3 regions of the Promicromonospora sp. NPDC057488 genome follow, and region 1 is predicted to be linked to each of the others. Evidence: riboswitches for the same ligand, from Rfam matches in the RefSeq annotation. Region 1 holds a riboswitch; each other region holds the start of a gene.
The links. Region 1 has a riboswitch for S-adenosylmethionine ahead of ACFU5G_RS27915 (aminotransferase class V-fold PLP-dependent enzyme). Riboswitches for the same ligand answer to the same signal wherever they lie in the genome.
Positions count from the first base shown of each region.

Region 2: another riboswitch for S-adenosylmethionine. It lies ahead of ACFU5G_RS08625 (LLM class flavin-dependent oxidoreductase); the one in region 1 lies ahead of ACFU5G_RS27915 (aminotransferase class V-fold PLP-dependent enzyme).
Region 3: another riboswitch for S-adenosylmethionine. It lies ahead of ACFU5G_RS06060 (methylenetetrahydrofolate reductase); the one in region 1 lies ahead of ACFU5G_RS27915 (aminotransferase class V-fold PLP-dependent enzyme).

Region 1 covers NZ_JBHVEG010000241.1:662-7,630, reverse strand. The annotation lists gene ACFU5G_RS27930 (O-succinylhomoserine sulfhydrylase) at 1-1,183, opposite strand, end outside; gene ACFU5G_RS27925 (rhodanese-like domain-containing protein) at 1,180-1,629, opposite strand; gene ACFU5G_RS27920 (phosphotransferase enzyme family protein) at 1,844-2,623, shown strand; SAM riboswitch class IV at 2,669-2,782, shown strand; gene ACFU5G_RS27915 (aminotransferase class V-fold PLP-dependent enzyme) at 2,814-4,232, shown strand; gene ACFU5G_RS27910 (hypothetical protein) at 4,495-4,632, shown strand; gene ACFU5G_RS27905 (amidase) at 4,988-6,487, opposite strand; gene ACFU5G_RS27900 (hypothetical protein) at 6,769-6,969, shown strand, end outside.
Region 2 covers NZ_JBHVEG010000029.1:33,040-40,008, forward strand. The annotation lists gene ACFU5G_RS08620 (alpha/beta hydrolase) at 1-1,340, shown strand, start outside; SAM riboswitch class IV at 1,441-1,552, shown strand; gene ACFU5G_RS08625 (LLM class flavin-dependent oxidoreductase) at 1,580-2,749, shown strand; gene ACFU5G_RS08630 (ABC transporter substrate-binding protein) at 2,806-4,455, shown strand; gene ACFU5G_RS08635 (ABC transporter permease) at 4,452-5,453, shown strand; gene ACFU5G_RS08640 (ABC transporter permease) at 5,450-6,319, shown strand; gene ACFU5G_RS08645 (dipeptide ABC transporter ATP-binding protein) at 6,316-6,969, shown strand, end outside.
Region 3 covers NZ_JBHVEG010000018.1:53,242-60,210, reverse strand. The annotation lists gene ACFU5G_RS06065 (N-acetylmuramoyl-L-alanine amidase) at 1-1,219, opposite strand, end outside; gene ACFU5G_RS06060 (methylenetetrahydrofolate reductase) at 1,339-2,250, opposite strand; SAM riboswitch class I at 2,288-2,404, opposite strand; gene ACFU5G_RS06055 (carbohydrate ABC transporter permease) at 2,499-3,422, opposite strand; gene ACFU5G_RS06050 (carbohydrate ABC transporter permease) at 3,422-4,297, opposite strand; gene ACFU5G_RS06045 (extracellular solute-binding protein) at 4,370-5,614, opposite strand; gene ACFU5G_RS06040 (hypothetical protein) at 5,871-6,089, opposite strand; gene ACFU5G_RS06035 (phosphodiester glycosidase family protein) at 6,099-6,969, opposite strand, start outside.

The DNA of each region.
Region 1 (6,969 bases):
TCTCCGCGATGCCGACGGCGGCCCGGCCAACCGCGCCGAGCTTGCGGTGCGTGGTCGTGGCGGGGTGGGTGATCAGGGACTTCGCGTCGCCCAGGTTGTTCGAGATGTCGACCAGCTGCAGCGCGTCGAGGAACTGGAACGTCCGCTGCTTCGCGGCCTCGGCGTCGGACCCCTCGGGGACTGCCAGGTCGAACGTCACCACTGTGCCGCCGCCGCTCATCTGGGAGCGCGCCAGCTCGGCCTGCGGGTGGGAGTCCAGGAACGGGTAGCGCACGGTGCCCACCGCGGGCAGCTCCTCCAGCGCGTGCGCGACGGCGAGGGCGCTCGCCCCCTGCGCCGCGACCCGCACCGGCAGGGTCTCCAGGCCCTTGAGCAGGGTCCAGGCGTTGAACGGTGCCAGCGACGGCCCGGTGTTGCGGATGAACGTCTGCACGGGACCGGTGATGTAGTCGGTCGAGCCGAGGATCGCGCCGCCCAGCACGCGGCCCTGCCCGTCGATGTGCTTGGTCGCGGAGTACACGACGACGTCGGCGCCAAGCTCCAGCGGCTTCTGCAGCAGCGGGGTGGCGAACACGTTGTCGAGCACCACGGTCGCCCCGGCGGCGTGCGCCAGGTCCACGACGGCGCGCACGTCCACGATGTCCTGCATCGGGTTCGACGGCGTCTCGAAGAACACCACGTCCGCGGGCGTGGCCAGCGCCTCCTCCCACTGGGAGAGCACGTGCCCGTCGACGTAGTCCGTGCGCACGCCCCACTTCTTGAAGATCTCCTCGAAGATCACCACGCTGGACCCGAACAGCGCGCGGGCGGCCACGATCCGCGAGCCCGAGCTCACGAGCGCGGCCAGGGACGTGAACACGGCGGACATGCCGGTCGCGGTCGCGTAGCAGGCGTCGGCGCCCTCGAGCTGGCGCAGCCGCTCCTCGAACGTGTGCACCGTGGGGTTGCCGTAGCGCGAGTAGACGAACCGGTCGACGTCGCCCTTGAACGCGGCCTCGGCCTCGGCCGCGTTGTCGTAGACGTAGCCCTGCGTGAGGAACAGCGCCTCGCTGGTCTCCTGGAACTCGCTGCGCTGGTGCCCGCCGCGCACCGCGAGCGTCGCGGGGCGCACCCCGGCCGGCAGCGGCTTGCGGCCGGAGCCGCCAGGGTTCGCGTCCGCCGGGAACGCACCGGTGACGGTCACGCGGGACCCGCCGTCCAGGGCAGCCCGACGACCTTCCAGCCGCGCTGGTCGCGGACGCCGTCGGCCCCGGGCGCGCCCTCGAAGCCGTCCAGCACGTTGTACGACGGCGCGATGCCCGACGCCGTGGCGAGCCGCGCCGCCGCGATCGAGCGCTGGCCGGAGCGGCAGAGGAAGACGATGGGCCCGTCGGTCACGCCGGCCGCCCGGAGCTCCTCCAGGAACCGCGGGTTGGGCACACCGCCCGCCTGCACCCACTCGCTGAACACGGGCTGCTTCTCGAGCGTCACCGTGTCGGGGATGCCGATCGTGCGCCACTCGCCCTGGGTGCGCACGTCCACGAGGACGGCGGACGGGTCGGCGGCCAGCAGCTCCCAGGCCTGCTCGGGCGTGATGTCGCCGGCGTAGCCCTCGGCGGGCCGGACGTCGATGCGCGCGGGGTCGCTCATGATGCTCCTCCATCGGTCGTGGCGGTAGCACCCTCGGCCGTCCTCCGCTGTTGCGGGGAACGCTGGGTTGCTGCGGCGTCGTCGTGCCACGTCACTCGGCCGCTCGGGATGGTCGCCGCCAACCCTACGACATGTGTCCGGTGGGTGGAACAGTGTCTCGACAGGCAACCCGGCCAATCTGGTAGGGAAAGCGAATATCGCTACGGTGACGACCGTGTCTGCGAACGAGGAACCACTGACCGGCGGGAACATGTCCGAGGTCGTGCGCACGGGGGACACCGTGCGGCGCTCCGCCGGACCGTGGACGCCCACCGTCCACGCGTACCTGCGCCACGTCCGGGCCCGCGGCGTCACGGAGGTGCCCGAACCGTTCGGGTTCGACGAGCGGCAGCGCGAGATCCTCTCGTTCCTCCCCGGCGACGTCCCGGGCTGGCCGGCCCCGGAGTGGCTCTGGTCCGAGGAGAACCTGCGCGACGCCGGGCGCCTCCTGCGCCGGCTCCACGACGCGTCCCTCGACCTCGACCTGCCGGACGCCGTCTGGCAGCTGCCCGCCCGCGAGCCGGCCGAGGTGATCTGCCACAACGACGCCGCGCCCTACAACATGGTGTTCCGCGCGGGCCGGCTCGTCGGCCTCATCGACGTGGACACGGCAGCACCGGGACCCCGCCTGTGGGACGTGGCGTACACCGCGTACCGCCTGGCCCCGTTCGCGCAGGACGCGTTCGCCGGGGTGTCCTACGACGTCGGCCACCTGGACCCGCTGGCCCGGCTGGACGCGCTGGTCGACGCGTACGGCGCCGCGTGGTCGCGCGCGGACGTGCTCGGGACGATGGCGGAGCGCCTGACGGAGCTCGCCGCGTTCAGCGAGGCCAGGGCCGACGCCGGCGGTCCCGCCGAGCTGCGCGAGCACGCCGCGATGTACCGCTCGGACGCGGCCCGCGTCGTCGTCCTCGGGGGCCGCGCGGCCCGACCAGCAGGTGGGACCAGCATCTGAGACATGCGTTGACAGGGCTTTTGCCCGCAGCACAGGATGGCCGCAGGTCATGAGCGCCAGCGTCAAGCCCCGGCTCGCTGGCCGGCAACCCTCCCTCCGCGGTGGGGTGCCCCGGGTGACGACCAGGCCGTGCGCACCCGTGCGCGGCAAGCGCGGGGGAACCTCCCCCAGGACTGTGCTGGAGGACGCCATGTCTGCTCCCACCATCAGCCGTGCCACCGCGGTGACCGGCCTCGCCCCGCTCCGGCCCGTGGTCGGCGGCGGCACGCTCGTCCCGCTCGTGGACGGCACCCAGGTCTCGTACGCGAACCTCGACGTCGCCGCGTCGGCCCCGGCCCTGCAGGCCGTCGCCGACCGCGTCACCCAGGTGCTGCCGCTGTACGCCAGCGTGCACCGCGGCGCCGGCTACCTCTCGCAGGTGAGCACGGCGCTCTACGAGACCGCCCGCCGCACCATCGGTGCGTTCGTCGGCGCCCGCGAGGACGACCTGACGATCATCACGCGGAACACCACCGACTCCCTCAACCTCCTCGCCGGCTGCGTCCCCGCGCAGGCCGACGGCGAGCCCGGCCGCGTGCTGGTGCTCGACGTCGAGCACCACGCGAACCTGCTGCCCTGGCAGCGCACCACCGGCGCGACCGTGCTGACCGGCGGCGCCACCGTGGCCGAGACCGTCGCCCAGATCCGGGAGGAGCTGGCCGACGCCGCCGAGGACCGCCCGTACGCCCTCCTGGCCCTCACCGGCGCGTCGAACGTGACGGGCGAGTCGCTCCCGATCGCCGAGATAGTCGCCGTCGCCCACGAGTTCGGGGCGCGCGTGGCGCTCGACGGCGCCCAGCTCGTGCCGCACCGCCGCATCTCCCTGGAGTCCACCGGCGTGGACTACCTCGCCTTCTCCGGGCACAAGACCTACGCCCCGTTCGGCGCCGGCGTGCTGGTGGGCCACCGCGACTGGCTCGACGCCGGCACGCCGTACCTCGCGGGCGGCGGCGCCGTCCGCCGGGTGCGGGTGGGTGGCACCGACTGGCACGAGGGCCCCGCCCGCCACGAGGCCGGCTCGCCCAACGTGATCGGCGCGGTCGCCCTCGCGGCGGCCTGCGAGGAGCTCGCCGCGCTGGACCCGGCCGAGGTCGTGGCCCACGAGAACACGCTGCGCCGCCGGCTCGTGTCGGGGCTCGAGGCCATCGACCGCGTCGAGGTCGTGCGGGTCTGGGCCGACGCCGTCGACCCCGTGGGCGTCGTGACCTTCACCGTGACCGGCTACGACCCGGGCCTCGTCGCCGCGTACCTGTCCGCGGAGCACGGCATCGGCGTGCGGGACGGCCGCTTCTGCGCGCACCCGCTGCTCGGCCGCCTCGGGTTCGACGCCGGCGCTGTGCGCGCCTCGGTCGGCGTCGGCACCGCGGGCGAGGAGATCGAGCGCCTCATCGCCGCCGTCGGCAGCCTGGTGGCCGACGGCCCGCAGGCGGGCTACGACGTCGTGGACGGGCTCTGGGTGGTGACCGACGACCCGCGTCCGGTCCCCGAGGGCTCGGGCCTGGCGGGCCTGCTCGCGACGGCGGCGCTCGGCTTCGACGAGGCCTTCGGCTGCCTCCCGGACGAGGACTGACGGCCACAGCGCCAGCACCACGCAGATGCCGCCCATCGTCAGGTCCAGGCCGATGCACCACAGCGCCAGCGAGCGGTTGACCACCACGTCGCGGCGGTAGTGCACCACGTCCCAGGCGGCGTGCGCGGCGAGGGCGAGGCCCGCGAGGGCCAGCCCGACGCGCGGCTCCAGGAACAGGGCGACGGCGGCGACGCCGAAGAAGCCGGCCATCGCGGCGGCCTGCGGCCAGGTCGCGCTGCGGCCGCGGGCCAGCCCGATGCCGGTGAGCACGAGGCCCACCAGCACGAACGCGATCCAGCGCGGCGTGTCCAGCAGCTCGGACGCGACGGGGATCGCGGACGCCAGCAGCGCGACCAGCCACGCCGTCCAGCGCACGCCGGTCACCGCCGCGGCCAGGTAGCAGAGCGCCGCGACGCCGACGGCGGTGGTCGGGTCCTCGGCGACGGCGTCCTGCCAGGTGCCGCCCGCGATCGCCGTCCCGCCCACCAGCAGGCCGAGGCCCGTCAGCGCGCCGAGCACGATCCAGCCGGTGTTGGTCGGCCAGGTCCCGGTCCAGCGGCTGCGCCGCGCCGGGACGGCCGTCTCGAAGGTCTCGGTCATGGTCCCGTCCTCCCTGTCCCGGCGCTGTGGCACCGTCGCGTCAGATACCCACTAGGGGTACCCAATCACGCGCCGCCGGGCCGCGGAAACCACATTCGGCCACCACCGAAGTGTCAGACGTACAGGTCCCTCGGGGGGCCTGGGTGTCTGACACGTCAGAGAGGGAAGGCGCGCGAGCCCGGGAGGGCCGACTCCAGCTGGGCCGCCAGCGCCAGCAGCGTGAGCTCGCCGCCCGGCCGGCCGATGATCTGCACCCCCATCGGCAGCCCGGCGGGCGCGTCTGCCGTGGGCTCGGTCCAGTGCGTCGGCACGGTGATCGCGGGCAGCCCGGCCACGTTCAGCATCGACGTCCACGGCGTGTACTGGCACTGCTGCTCGAAGTTCCGCTCGGGATCCTCGGCGTCGTACCAGCCGATCGGCCGCGGCGTGAGCGCGAGGGCCGGGGTCACGACGGCGTCGTACGCGCCGACCTGCGCCACGAGCGAGCGTTCGAACCCGGTGAGCGTGCGCACCGCCTCGGCGAGCTGCCGCGCGGGGACCGTGCGGCCCGTGCGGATGAGCCACTGCGTCAGCGGCTCCAGCTTGTCCAGGGTCGCCGGGTCGTCGATCGGCACCGCCGACGCTCCGCCCATCCACAGGGTCCGGAACGCCGGCGCGTACTCGGGCGCCTCGGCCAGCGCGGTCTCGTCGATCTCGTGCCCGGCCCCGGCCAGGGCGCGCACCCCGGCGTCCAGCGCGGCGCGCGCCTCGGGGGACACGGCGATGTCGTAGAACCCGTCCCAGGCCGACGACGTGGTCACGCCGATGCGCGCGACACCCGCGCCGGCCAGGCCGGAGCCCTCCGGCAGCTCGGCCCGCTGCGCGGCCGCGAGGTACGCCCCCGCGGCGTACGACGGCGCCCGCAGCGTGTACGGGTGCGCGACGTCGCCCCCGGCGCGCCTCGGGAGCATCGCCTCCAGCAGCAGGGCGGTGTCGGCCACGGTGCGGGCGATCGGGCCGTTCACCACGAGCCCGCCCAAGGAGTCGACGCCGCTGCCCGCCGGCAGCAGCCCGCGCGTGGGCTTCAGCCCGACGACGCCGCAGGCCGCCGCCGGGATGCGGATCGACCCGCCGCCGTCGGACCCGGGGGCGAACGGCAGCAGGCCCGCCGCCACCGCGGCTGCCGCACCGCCGCTGGAGCCGCCGGCCCCGCGGGTCAGGTCCCACGGGGTGCGCGCGGGCGGTGCGCCGACGGGCTCGGTGTAGGCGGGGAAGCCCAGCTCGGGCGCGGCGGTCTTGCCCAGGCTGACGATGCCCGCGTCGTCGAGCACCCGGACGATCTCGTCGCTCTCCTCGGCCGGCGGCAGCCCCGCGAAGGCGCGCGACCCGAAGCCCGTGGGCACGCCCGCCCGGTTCCACAGGTCCTTGTCCCCGGTGGGCAGGCCCCACAGGCCGCCCGGCGTGGGGCCCTCGCCTGATCCGGCCGCCCGGGCCGCCTCGAGCGCCGCCGCCCGTTTCCGCGCCCGTTCGGGGGTGACGGTGGCGAAGGCGCCGACCTGGGGGTTCAGCCGGTCGACCCGGTCCAGGAAGTGCTCGGTCACCTCGGTGGGGGTGAGCTCTCCGGCGGCGAGGAGGTCGCGGAGCTCGACGGCGGTCCGCTCGTGCAGGGCATCCATGTCGCCAGGCTAGGCGCTCGCCACGTCAGCCTCGATGGAATGTCGCTTATGTCTCACCCGCTCTACAGGGGAATCAGGCAAATTCATGAACGTGCCGCCCGGTACCCGGCGATCTGACCTGCGGGTATGTGCAAAATTGCGTTCGAATTGCGTTCGCTTGCACTAAATCCCGCCGCGCAGAATGCGCTTCTCCGGCATATGTTCTTGGAGTGCTGGCACCTTTGCGCCGCGCCGACGATGTGCGCCCGGGGTGCCCGAAAAGATCTCGAAGGGGGAGAGCAATGACATTCTTCAATACGGCACTCGTCGTGCCGAACCAGGTCGACTGGCTGGCGCCGCTCACCAACGCGCTCAGCTCGATCGCGAGCTTCATCCCGAAGCTCCTCGTGTTCCTGGTCGTATTCCTCATCGGGTACTTCATCGCCAAGGCGATCGCCCGGTTCGTGGGGATGATCCTGACGCGCGTCGGCTTCAACAAGGTG
Region 2 (6,969 bases), on a different contig from region 1:
AGTGCGCGACCGTCGAGGTGCCGATCGACTACGCCGAGCCCCAGGGGGACACCGGGCAGATCGCGATGCTGCGCCTGCCGGCCACGGGCGAGCGCCAGGGGTCCCTGCTGGTCAACCCGGGCGGGCCCGGCGGCTCGGGCAACAACTTCGTCGCGCTGCTCCGGGAGCGGTGGCAGGCGACCGCGGTCGCGGAGCACTACGACATCGTCGGCTTCGACCCCCGCGGGGTCGGCGCGACCACACCGCGTGCGGAGTGCTTCACCGACAAGGAGTACGACGAGGGCGCCGGGTTCCGCATCGGCGCCGTCTACGACATCACGAGCGCGGACCAGGCGGCGGCCATGGCCCAGCGCTGCGTCGAGGGCACCGGCGGCACCAAGGCCCTGACGAGCATCAGCACGATGAACACCGTGCGCGACATGGACGTCATGCGGGCCGCGCTCGGCGACGAGAAGCTGAGCTTCCTGGGCTACAGCTACGGCTCCGAGCTCGGCGAGCTGTACGCGAAGACCTTCCCGGAGAAGGTGCGGGCCGTCGTGATCGACGGCGCCATCGCGCCCGACCTCACAGCCACCGAGTTCCGGCTGTCGCAGTACGTGGCCATCCAGGCCTCGTTCGACGACCTCGCCGCGACCTGCGCCGAGGCGCCCGACTGCGTGCTCGGCAGCGACCCGGCGTCGGCGTCCGACCGCTTCCGCGCGATCCTGGAGCCCCTCGCCGACGACCCCGCGCCCACCGCGGCGGGGCGTGACGTCAGCGTCCACGACGCCTACACCGCCATCGTCGGCGCGCTGTACGCCGAGGCGCACTGGCCCGATGTCCTCACGGCGCTGGAGGAGTACGAGGCGGGCCGGGCGGACGCGCTGCTGGCGCTGCGCGACAGGTACTTCGGCAGGGGCGCCGACGGCGCCTACGGCCTCGACTTCGACTCGAACGTCGCCACCCGCTGCATGGACTGGCCGACGCTCACCCCCGAGGAGACGACGGCCCTGGCTCGCGACATCGCCGACGTCGCGCCCATCTTCGACCTCGACGCCTTCACGCGGGTGCACCACCACGAGTGCGAGGGGTGGCCCGAGCGGGCCGAGGCGGAGGAGCCCACGGCCGCCGCCGAGATCCCGCCGACCCTGGTGGTCTCGGTGACGGGCGACCCGGGCACCCCGCACGAGGGCGGCGTCGCGATGGCCCGCGAGCTGGGCGGCCACCTGCTCACCGTGCACGGCAAGCAGCACGGCGCCTACCTGCTCGGCGGGAGCGACTGCGTCGACGACGCGGTCGAGAGCTACCTGCTCGACCTCGAGACGCCGCCGGACGGCGCGGAGTGCAGCCTGCCGTCCTAGATCCACTATCCGAGACGTCCGCCGGAATCGTTGACGAAGGTCCGTTCCGTCCTTACATTCCCGGCCGTCGACGTGCCACAGGGCACGCCGACGGTCATGTGGTCATGAGTCCCGACGACAAGCCCCGGCTGGTCGGGCAGCAACCCTCCTTCGCGGCGGGGTGCTCCGGGTGACGACCAGGCCGCGCGCTCGTCGTGCGGCAAGCGCGGACCGAGCCCGGCTCGGAGGACGGAAGAACGATGAGCACCAGCACGCCACGCCTGCACTGGTACCTGCCGACGGCGGGGGAGTCCCGCGACGTCCTGCGCGGCGGGACGAACGTCCACCGGATCGACGGCGAGGCGCCACGCTCGCCCTTCCGCCCGCCCACCCTGTCCTACCTGACCCAGGTCGCCCTGGCCGTGGAGGAGGCGGGGTTCGACTCCGTGCTGGTCCCCACCGGCTCCTACTGCGAGGACCCGTGGGTCGTCGCGTCGGCGCTCGCGGCGGTCACCCGGGACCTGCGGTTCCTGGTGGCGCTCCACCCGCGCACGACGACGCCCGCCTACACCGCCCACCGTGCGGCCACGCTGCAGCGGGTCTCCGGCGGGCGCCTGGCGCTCAACGTGGTCACCGGCGAGCCCGGGGCCGAGGCCTGGCTGCACGGCGACCTGGGCGACAAGGCGGACCAGTACGCCCGGACGGGCGAGTTCCTCGACATCTACCGGGCCCTGTTCCGCGGCGAGACCGTGGACCACGAAGGCCGGCACTACACCGTCCGGGAGGGCCGGCTGGAGCGCGCGAACGGGCGCGGCCTCGGCATCCCGGACACCCCCGAGGTGTGGTTCGGCGGGTCGTCCTCCTACGCGGGCGACGTCGCCGCGCGGCACGCCGACGTGTACCTGTCCTGGCTCGAGCCGCTGGACCAGCTCGCCGGGAAGATCGAGTGGATCCGGGGGCTCGCCGCCGCCCAGGGGCGCACCGCGCGGTTCGGCGTCCGCGCCTGGATCCTGGTCCGGGACACGCACGAGGAGGCCGAGCGGGCCGCGCTGGCGCTGCTCGACGGCGTGGACCCCGCCACGCAGGCCAGGCTCCGAGAGTCCCTGCTGGCCCGGCAGTCGGTCGGCCAGCAGCGCGGCCAGGCCCACCTGGCCGCCGCGGACGTCACCCGCCCGGAGAGCCTGTGGGTCGCGCCGGGCATCTGGGGCGGCTTCGGCCTCGTGGCCGGCGGCCCCGCGCTGGGCTTCGTCGGCTCCTCCGACGACGTCGCCGCGCGCTTCGAGGAGTACCGCCGGCTCGGGGTGGAGGAGTTCATCGTCTCGGGCTTCCCCAACCTCGAGGAGACCCGCTGGGTCGCGGACGGGCTCGTGCCCGCCCTGCGCCGGCGCGGCACCTGGACCGAGCCCGCCGCGCAGCTCGTCACCGCCTGACGGCGGCCCGCCGTCCGACCCCCTTTTTCCCTGCCGTACGAACAGGAAGCACAGCCATGCCCTTGACCCGCTCCGCCCGCCTCGCGGCCCCCGCCGCCGCCGTCGTCCTGACCCTGTCCCTCGCCGCCTGCTCGACCGGCTCCGCCGCCTCCACGGGCGGGGCGTCGCCGGCCGGCGACCCGGTCGCCGGCGGGTCGCTGACCTGGGGCGTCAGCGTCGAGCCCGTCTGCTACAACCCGCAGCGCTCCGGCCAGCAGAACTCGTACCCGATCATCCGCAACTACGCCGAGTCGCTGGTGGGCAAGGCGGCCGACGGCAGCTACACGCCGTGGCTCGCCGAGGAGTGGGAGATCTCGGACGACGAGACCGTGTACACGTTCACGCTGCGCGACGGCGTCACCTTCTCGGACGGCACGCCGCTGACGGCTGACGTCGTCAAGCAGAACTACGACGCCATCACCGCCGAGGACTCCACGCTGAACAGCCGCGCCGCGTTCGCGGCGTACGACCACGCCGAGGCCACGGACGACCACACGCTCGTGGTGACCCTCGCGCAGCCCGACGCCGCGTTCCTCGACTCCGTTGCCTCGATCGGGGCTTCGGTGCTGGCGCCCGCCTCCCTGAAGGCGGACGGCGACCTGTGCCAGCCCACCGACGAGCTGGTCGGCACCGGCCCGTTCACCGTGGCCGACTGGACCGCCGGGCAGGAGATCAGCTTCGACAGGCGCGACGACTACGACTGGGCGCCCGGCTACGCCGAGCACACCGGCGCCGCCTACCTCGACGACGTCACCTACCGGTACCTGCCCGAGGCGACCGTCCGCACCGGCGCCTTGACCGCCGGCCAGGTCGACGTCATCGAGAACGTCCAGGTCACCGACACCACCGTGTTCCAGGACGCCCCCGGCTTCCAGTACCTGACCGGCCCGACGACGGGCACCGCGTTCAGCCTGAACATCAACACCCGCATCGCCCCGGCCGACGACGTGCGCGTGCGCCAGGCCCTGCGCGACGGCTTCGACCTCGACGCCCTGATCGAGAACCAGTACCTCGGCACGGTCGAGCGCGCGTACTCCAGCCTCGGGCCGGACAGCCCGTACTTCGACGAGGACCTCGTGGGCTCCTGGGGCAACGACGTCGACGGCGCCAACGCGCTGCTCGACGAGGCCGGCTGGACCGACCGGGACGACGACGGCTACCGCACCAAGGACGGCGAGCGCCTCACCATCAAGGTCGGCTACCCCGAGCCGTACGTGCGCGACGAGCGCGACGTGCTGCTCCAGGCCATCAAGTCGCAGCTCAAGGAGAACATCGGGCTGAACCTGGACGTGCAGATCATCACCGGCGCCCTGTGGAGCGACCAGACCGCCAAGGGCACCTGGACCGTCTACCCGAACACGCTGCCGACGGCGGACCCGTCCAACCTGTTCCGCAGCATCTTCTCCAGCGAGGGCTTCCTCTACACCGCCGCCGAGCCGGACCTGGTGCTCGACGACGAGGTGGCGGCCAGCCGCGCGTCGCTCGACCCGGCGGAGCGGAAGAAGGCGCTCGACGAGATCCAGGCGACCGTCGTCGACGACGCGCGGTACGTGCCGCTGTACCACCCGGTGTACACGGTCGCGGCCAAGGACACCGTGCACGGGCTGGCCTTCGAGCCGCAGCTCGACTCCCCGGCCGGCTCGTACGACGTGTGGGTCCAGCCGTGACGAGCGCCGCCGTCGAGGTGCAGGAGGCGGCCGGGCCGGGCGCCGGCCCGGTCGCTCCTGCTGCGGGCCCGCACCCCGTCCTGCGGCGCCTCGTCACCCGGGTCGTCACGGGCGTCGTGGTGCTGTGGGCCGCCGCCACGGTCGCGTTCTGGACGCTCCAGCTCGTCCCCGGCTCGGTCGCCGACATCCTGGCGGGCGACCTCGCCGACCCCGAGCTGCGCCAGGCTCTCGTGGCCGAGTGGGGGCTCGACCGGCCCGCGTTCGCGCAGTACCTCGACTTCCTCGGGCGGCTCGTGCAGGGCGACCTCGGCACGTCCTACGTGCAGCGGCAGCCCGTGCTGGACGTCATCGGCGACCAGCTCGGCTCCACCGTCGTGCTGACCCTGACCGCGGGCGTGGTCGCCGTGCTGCTCGCCGTGGTGCTGTCCACGGCGACGGTCGGCCGCCCGCGCGTGGTGCGCGGCTTGCTGTCCACGGCGGAGCTCGTCCTCGTCTCCGTCCCGGTGTTCTGGTCCGGAATCCTGCTGCTGATGGTGTTCTCGTTCGGCCTCGGGCTCTTCCCCGTGGCGGGCGGCACCGGCGCCCAGTCGCTCGTGCTGCCCACGGTCGCGCTCGCGCTGCCGACGGCGGGCCTGCTGAGCCAGGTGCTGCGCGAGTCGATGGAGCGCACCGTGCTGGAGCCGTTCGCGATCACGGTGCGCGCCCGCGGCGTGCGCGAGTCGCTCGTGGTGTGGCGGCACGCGCTGAAGCACGCGCTGCTGCCCGGTATGACTGTCGCGGGCAGCCTGGTCGGCGGCCTGCTGGGTGGCGCCGTCATCACCGAACAGGTCTTCGGCCGCCCGGGCCTGGGCCAGGTCACCCTGCTGGCGGTGACCAACAAGGACGTCCCCGTGGTGCTCGGGGTCGTGCTGCTCGCGGCGGCGGTCTACGTCGCCGTCTCCACCCTGCTCGACGTGCTCTACGCCGTCGTCGACCCCCGGCTGCGAGGTGCTCGATGAGTGTCCCGACCCTGCCTGTCGTGCGGTCGCGCCGCCGTGTGCCCCCGGCCGCGGTGCTCGCCGCGGGCGCCGTCGTCGCCTTCCTCGCGCTGCTGGTGATCGCGCCCGGTCTGTTCACGCGGCTCGACCCGTTCACGGGCGACCCGGCCGCGGGCCTGCGCCCGCCGTCGGCCGAGCACCTGTTCGGCACCGACCGCCTGGGGCGCGATGTGTGGACGCGCGTCGTGCACGGCGCGCGCTACTCCGTGCTGATCGGCCTGGCCGCGACGGCCATCGCCGTCGTGGCCGGCACAGTGGTGGGCGTGGCCGCCGGCCTGTCCGGGGCGTTCCTCCAGGGCCGCGCCGGGCGGGTGCTCGACGAGGGCCTGACCCGGCTGCTCGACGTGCTCTCGTCGTTCCCGGCCATCCTGCTGGCCATGCTGGTGGTCACCTTCACCGGCCCGGGGGTCTGGAACGTCGCCGTCGCCATCGGCATCGCGGGCATCCCGCTGTACGCGCGGGTGGTGCGCAGCCAGACGTTCGTCGTCACGCGCGCCGACTACGTGGCGCACGCCGCCGTGCACGGCCGGGGCCGGTGGGCGGTGCTGCGCGAGCACGTGCTGCCCAACGCCCTGACGTCCGTCCCGGTGCTCGCCGCGATCGACGTCGGCACGTCCGTGCTGGCGGTCAGCGGGCTCAGCTTCCTGGGGCTCGGGCCGCAGCCGCCCATCCCCGAGTGGGGCGTCATGCTCGCCGAGGCCCGCGACGTGCTGCGCGTGGCCTGGTGGGCAGGTGTTTTCCCCGGTGTGTTCATCACCGGGACCGTCATCGCGTTCACCGTGCTCGGGCGCTGGCTCCAGGCCCGCACGGACGGGAGGGAGTCATGAGCAACGTCCCGCTGGTCACCGTCGAGGACCTCACCGTCGACTTCGCCACCGGCCCCGGCCGTCGCGCCCCGCGGACCGCGGCCGTGCGCGGCGTGTCCTTCGCGGTGCGGCCCGGGGAGTGCGTGGCGATCGTCGGCGAGTCCGGCTCGGGCAAGAGCGTCACGGCCCGGGCGCTGCTCGGCCTGGCCGGGCCCCGCTCGCACGTCACGGCCCGCCGCCTGGAGATCGACGGCGAGGACGCGACCGGGTTCACCGAGCGGCGCTGGCGGCAGGTGCGCGGCGGCCGGATCGGCATGGTGCTGCAGGACGCGCTGGTCTCCCTCGACCCGCTGCGGACCGTCGGCGCGGAGATCGGCGAGGTGCTGCACACGCACCGGGTGGTGCCCCGGGGTGCGGCGCGCGAGCGGGCGGTCGAGCTGCTCGGCTCCGTCGGCGTGCCCCGGCCCGAGGTGCGCGTCGAGCAGTACCCGCACCAGCTCTCCGGCGGGCTGCGGCAGCGGGCGCTCATCGCGTCGGCCATCGCCGCGGACCCGCGGCTGATCATCGCCGACGAGCCGACCACCGCCCTCGACGTCACCGTCCAGGCCCAGGTGCTGGACACCCTCGCCGAGCGGGCCGCGCAGGGCTCGGGGCTGCTGCTCATCTCGCAC
Region 3 (6,969 bases), on a different contig from region 1:
GCGTGATCCGGATCGCGTCCGCCACCACGTACGCCGTGCCCTGCGTCCAGCGGCTGACGGCGACGACGGTGCGCGTGCCCGCCGTCATCGCGTAGGTGCCGAGCGAGAGCCAGGCGCCGCCGCCCGCGGACTGGTCCACCCGGATCGTCGACGACCCGGTGCCCGTGTAGACGATGAACGGCGTCGACGTGTTGTAGCCCGCGATCCCCGGGAACCACGCCTCCACGCGGTAGGAGCCGCTGGACGGGATCGTCGCCGAGTACGTCGCGAGGTCGCTGACCTCCGCGGGCGTCGCGTAGCGGTAGTCGGCGCCGTACCGCTCGCCCGAGAAGGACGACGCCAGCCACGCGGAGCCGGCGGAGAAGCCCGCCGAGGTGTTGTCGACGATGACCGACCAGCTCGTGCCCGCCAGGGCCGCGGCCACCTCGGAGCGCAGCTGCGGCAGCATCGAGTACAGGACGTCGCCCGGGCAGGCCGTCGCCGTGTAGTCCCGGTGCCCGTAGATCTGCGTGGGCGCGATGCCGTACTGGTCGCAGATGTAGGCGCACAGCTCGACCAGCCGGCTCCAGAGCTGGGCCGGGGGCGTCGCGCTCGTGTAGGTGCCCTGGTTCTCGATGCCGATGGCCTGGCTGTTCTGGCCCGGGGCGTGGGCGCCCACCACGGTGCCGCTGCCGCTCTGCAGCCGGGACAGCGAGCCGTGCCGGCCCTCCATGACGTACCCGCCGCGGCTCAGCGTGAGGTGCTGGCCCGTGTCGACCCAGCCGTTGGCGAAGTGCCACTGCTGGATGTCGCGGGCGATCTGGTACCCGGCGGCCTGCGAGTAGTCGGTGACGTTGGCCGACGCCGTGTGGTGGATCAGGATCTTGTTCGGGTTGGCCGCGACCGGGTCGATGGTGCCGCGGGCCGCCGCGGCGCCCCAGGTGGCGCAGCTCGCGATGGTCGGCGCGGCCACCTCCACCCCGGCCAGCGCGCCCGGCGGGGCGTCGGCGGGCGCCTCCGGGTCCGGGGCCAGGGACGGCGGGGCGTCGGCGTCGGCCCTGGCTGCCCCCGCGGGGGCAGCGGCCCCGGGGGCGGGGGCGGCCGCGGCCGCCGGGGCGGCGATCGTCGCGCCCGCGGCGCCGATGCCGAGGACGACGGCGCCGCGCAGCAGCTCGCGCCGCCCCAGCGAGGTATGGCTGTCAGGACTGCACTCGGTGGAGCTGTGGTCGTGTTCGTGCACGGTGGGGCCTCCACGGGTCGGTCGCGCTGGTACGTGCCGATTTTTCATCCGTAGTATCGGCCGACGCCGCGGCACCCCGGTACATCACATCCGGGGTATACCCCGCGCACGATGCCGCGTCAGGCGGCGGCGCGACCCGACAGGCCCACCCGGTCCAGCAGGTCCAGGGCGGGGCGGTGCTTGTTGAACGTGTACACGTGCAGGCCGGGCGTGCCGGCGTCGAGCACCTCGCGCGCGAGCGCCGCAGAGTACTCGATGCCGTGGGCGTGCTGGGCCTCGGGGTCGACGGCGCCGTCGGGCGCGGTGAGCCGGTCGAGGTCCCGCAGGAGCTCGGCGGGCGCCGCCACCCCGGTGAGCTCCTCGACGCGGCGCAGGCGCCGGGCCTCGGTGGTGGGCAGGATCCCGGCGAGGATCGGGATGCGCACGCCCTCGGCCCGGGCCGCCTCGACGAACCCGGTGTACGAGTCCGCGCGGTAGAAGAACTGGGTGATCGCGAAGCTCGCGCCCGCCTCCTGCTTCTCCAGGAGCCTGCGCACCTCCTGCTCGCGCGTGGTGCCCGCCCCGGGGTTGCCGTCCGGGAACGTGGCGACGGCGATGGCCAGCGGGCGCGCGGCCGAGCGCAGCGCCGTGCTGACGTCGGCGGCGCAGCGCCGCTCGTCCACCTGCCGCAGCAGGCGCACCAGGTCCACGCTGGAGCGCACCCCGTCGGCCGGCGGGCGCCAGTCCGGCTCGTCGCGCGGCGGGTCACCGCGCAGGGCCAGGAAGGACCGGACGCCGGCCTCGAGGAACTCCTCGATCACCTCGGACACGTCCTCCCGGGACGCGCCCACGCAGGTCAGGTGGGCCACCGGGAGCACGGGCGTACCCCGCAGCAGCGTCGCGAGCACCTCGCGCGCGGTGGCCCGGTCACCGCCGGCCGCGCCGTAGGTCACGGACACGAAGTCCGGGCGGGCCGCCACGAGCCGCTGTGCCGTCTCCCAGAAGTTGGGCGCGGCGTTCGGCCGACGCGGGGGCATCAGCTCGAACGACACGGTGGGACGGTGTGGGTGCGGCTCGGCGACCATGGCTGCTCCATCGAACCTGGCGTGAGCACCTTGCGTCCTCGGCACCGCGGCGACGCGGTACCAGGTCGGCAGGTTGCTGCGGTGTCAGGGAGCCAGGACTCTCGACCGCTCTGGATGGGGTTCGCCACCATGCTAAGCGACCGTCCAGCACTGGGACAGAATTCGTCCGGCGGTCGAGACGGCCCGGTCCACGGAGCGTGGACCGGGCCGTCCCGCTACTTCACGGAACCGGCCACCAGGCCGCCCACCAGGCGCTTCTCGATGATCATGAACAGGATCACCACGGGCACGATCGCCACGATCGACACCCCGAACACGTAGTGCCAGGACGTCTCGTACTGCCCGACGAACTTGGTGAGCGCCACGGACAGTGGCTGGTTGCCTGCCGTGGTGAGCAGCACCAGCGAGGCCGCGAACTCGTTCCACGAGGCGACGAACGTGAACACGACCGCCGTGACGATGCCCGGCCAGACGAGCGGCAGGTTGATCTTGGTCAGCACGGCGAAGGTTCCGGCGCCGTCGAGCTGCGCCGCCTCGTCGACCTCCTTGGGGATGCCGGCGAAGAAGCTGTGCATGATCCAGACCGCGAACGACAGGTTGAACGCCGCGTTGACCAGGATCATCGCGGCCCAGGTGTCGAGGATCCCGAGGGCGATGAACTGGCGGAACAGGCCCGAGGTGAGTACCGCGGGCTGCACCATCTGGGTCACGATCACGAGGAACAGGAAGAACAGCCGCCCCCGGAACCGGAACCGCGCCGTGTAGTAGGACGCCGGCAGCGCCACGACGAGCACGAGCAGCGTGGCGCACAGCGAGATCACCAGGGTGGAGATCAGGTTCTGCGCCAGCGGTGTCTCGGGCGTGGACCACATGGTGACGTAGTTGTCCCAGTGCCACTCGGTGGGGAAGTAGGTCGGGTCGACCGACCTGATCTCGGCCTTGGTCTTCACCGAGCCGAAGAACATGATCAGGTACGGCAGCAGGAACACCACCAGCACCACGAGCCCGGCCAGCAGCCGCAGCAGCAGGGACCCGAGCGGCACCTGGTCGCTCGTGTACTTCCTTACCCGCTGCCGGTTGTCCGACGGCGGCCGGGTCGCCTTGCGCGGGGTCGTCCCCGAATCGGTGATCGCGGTCATCAGACCTCCTCCAGGGGGCGGACGACCCGCACGTAGACGGCGACGATCGCGATGACCACCAGGAACGCGATGACGGACAGCGCGCTGGCCAGGTCGATCTGCCGCTGGTTCTGCATGTACTTGAAGATCATCGTCATGACGGTGTCGGCGTCGTACCCGGGGATGGACCCCGTCATGACGCGCAGGATCGGCAGCGAGTTGAACACGTTGATGATGTTGATCAGCACCGCCACCGAGATGGCACCCCGCAGCTGCGGCAGCACCACGCTGAAGTAGGTGCGCGGGCCGCTGGCGCCGTCGATGCGCGCGGCCTCGACGGTCTCGCCGGGGACCGTCTGGAGGCCGGCGAGGATCGTGTACGTGGTGAACGGCAGCGACACGAACACGGCCACCGCCATGGCCCACGCGAACGCGGTACCGGGGTGCCGCGTCCAGCCGTAGCCCTCCGGCGTGCTGATCAGGCCCACGTCCACGAGGAACGAGTTGATGATGCCGAAGTACGGCTCCAGCCCGTAGTGCACCACCAGCGTGGTCATGACGACGCTGGAGGCCCACGGCACGATGACGGCCATCCGGACCAGGCGCCGGCCCGGGAACGCCTTGTTCAGCAGCGCTGCCAGGGCCAGCGACCCGATCAGGGTGCAGCCGACGACCACCACGACCCACACGACGGTGCGCCCGAGGATCGGCCAGAAGTACTGGAAGCCGATGACCGTCGCGAAGTTCGCGAGGCCTACTCCCCCGTCGTCCAAGCCGCTCTGGCTGATGTCGCGTGTCGAGTTCCAGAACATCTGGCCTACCGGGAACAGGACCACGGCCGCAATGAGTGCGACCGCGGGCCCGATCCACGGCAGGGCCTTCAACAGGTCCTTCACCAGGTTCCCCGTGCTTTCGGTTCGGCGTTGCGTTTGGTCAGCCGTGCCGGGCACGGCGGTCGGTGCGAGGCGTCAGCCCGCGTCGACCTGTCCCTGGATCTCGGCCAGGACGTCCTGCGCCGACTTCTTCCCGTCGAGCTGGCCGAAGAGCGCCTTGAACGCGGAGTCCGCGGCCTGCCAGTCCGGGTTGGTGCTCGGGTAGAACTGCGCGTCCGGCAGCACCTCGAGGAACGGCGCGAGCGCCTCCTCGCCGGCGAGCTGCTCGGAGCCCGAGAGGGTGGTGGGCAGGAAGCCCTCCGCCTGGACCCACGGCACGTAGACGTCGGCGGTGTAGAAGTAGTCGAAGAAGGCGGTGATGGCCTCCTGCTTGTCGCCGTCGTTCTGGAACGCCATCAGGTGGTCCGCGACGCCCAGCGTGAACGGCGAGCCGTCCTCGGTGGGGATCGGGTGGATGGAGTACTCCAGGTCGGGGTTGTCGGACTCGATCTGCCCGACGCTCGGCGGCAGGCCGATCTGCATGCCGACCTTGCCCTGCACGAAGATGTCGAACAGCGGGCTGCGGTCCGTCGCGCCGGCGTCGGCCTGCGTGGCGCCCTCGTCGATCATCTTCTTGGCGAACTTGGCGCCCGGGAGGTTCTCGGGGGTGTCGATGGTGATGGCCTCGGCGTCGCCGAAGGTTCCACCGCCGCCCCACAGCCACACCGCGGCCTCGGCCTGGGCCTCCTCGGAACCGAGCGGCATGCCGTAGCCGGCCACGCCGCCGCCGAGGTCGGAGACCTTCTTGGCCGACTCGAGCAGCTCGTCCCAGGTGGCGGGCACGTCGGCGCCCGCCTCCTCCAGGAGCGCGTCGTTGACGAACAGCGCACGGGCCGACGCGATGAACGGCAGGCCGTAGGTGGTGCCGCCCACCTGGGCGTTCTCCAGGAACGTCGGCTGGAAGTCGGCGAAGGTCTCGTCGGAGGTGACGTCCTCGACCGGGTACAGCAGCTCGTCCTCGGCGAAGCCGGCGAACGGGCCACCGTTGTAGATGTCGGGTGCGTCGCCGCCCTGGATCTTGGTGGCGATGACGGACTCGAGGTTGTCCCATGACTCGACCTGGAGGTTCACGTCGATGTCGGGGTTCGCCTCCTCGAACCCGGCGATCACGTCGTCCCAGTTTCCCTGGGTGGCGTCGGAGTAGCTGGGGACGAGCAGGTCGAGAGTCGTACCGTCGCCGGTCGCCTCCCCGCTGGACCCGCCGAACCCGCAGGCCGTCAGTCCGGTCGTCGCGGCGAGCGTGATCGCCATGATCCCGCCGAGCCTCTTGTACTGCGCCATTGCCGTCCCTCTCCTTCGTGGTGGTGCAGGTCACGTTTTCACTTGGGTCATAATCTGTCAATGGTTCTAACAAACCTGTGACAAACGGGTGACGCGGCGTGTCGCGAGGGTTCGGCCGCTCGGCGCGGCGGCAGCAAAAAGGGCCGCAGCAAGCGGCTGCGGCCCTGTTCCGGCAGGCCTCGGGGCCGCCGTCGTGGGGGTACGGAGATGCGGCGGCGCCCGCCCGGTCAGGACCGGGCGGGCGCCGCGCGTGCTTCTATCGTTCGGTGGCGCCGATCATCGGCAGGCCGAACGACAGGCCGACGGCGAGGATGCCGCCGACGAACAGGTAGGGCGACGACGCCGCGTCACCGATCGAGCCGACGGCCATCAGCGCGAACCCGCCCAGGAACAGGGCGAAGCACACGATGAAGCGAACCACCAGCGCCGCCGTGGGCTCCTGCTTCTGCCTGCGGGCCACCTCGAAGTTGCTCATGAGGTAAATCTACCGGCTCGTGGTGACCATGAGCTCGCCGCGCGCCCCGTTGACCGTGACGGTCACCGTGGCGCGCCCCGGGCGCAGGGCCGTCAGCTCGTGCGTGGCGGGGTCGAGCGCGAGCACCGCGCGGTGCGAGCAGTCCCGCAGGGCGGCGCGGCCCTGCCCGTCGGTGACGCACACCCCGGGACCACCCCAGCTCGCGGAGACCGGCCACGCGACCGGCACCTCGCGGGACCCGTCCTGCACGACGACGGCGCTCACCGGCGCGGAACCGCCCACCCGCAGCGAGTCCGGCCCGGCGACCGTGACCCGCTCGGCGCGCGTGTTGACCTCCCAGGTGAGCCACGGTTCGGCGGACGAGCGGCCCGGACCCGGCGTCTTGCCCGACGCCGGCCGCAGCCCCAGCATCGACCAGCCCGTGAACCCGCCGTCGGCCGGGGTGCTCGCCGGGCTCTTCCCGGAGTTGCCGTTGACCAGGTACGGGACGCCGTCCTGGGTGCTCGCGTGGAAGACGCCCACGTGGGAGCCCACCGACGCGACCGACTTGCCGGACGTCTCCTCGAAGTCCTCGAACCAGCCGCGCAGCGTGTCGGCCTCCAGCCGGTCGGTGAGCTGGCTGGCCTTGGTCGGCAGCGGGTCGTCGAGCGGGTGGTGCGCGAACACCACGACGCCGGTGACGGCGCGGTCGGTCGCGGCGTCGTCGAGCGCCTCGCGCAGCATCTGGACCTGGGCGAAGTCGGCGCCCAGGCGGCCGGCCGACGAGTCGAGCATGACCAGGCGCGTGGTGCCGGCTCGGTGGCCAGGCCCGCTGCGGCCCGGCGTCGGGACGTCGAGCACCCGGGTGCGGTCGCCGAACTCCTCCTCGAAGTTCGCGATC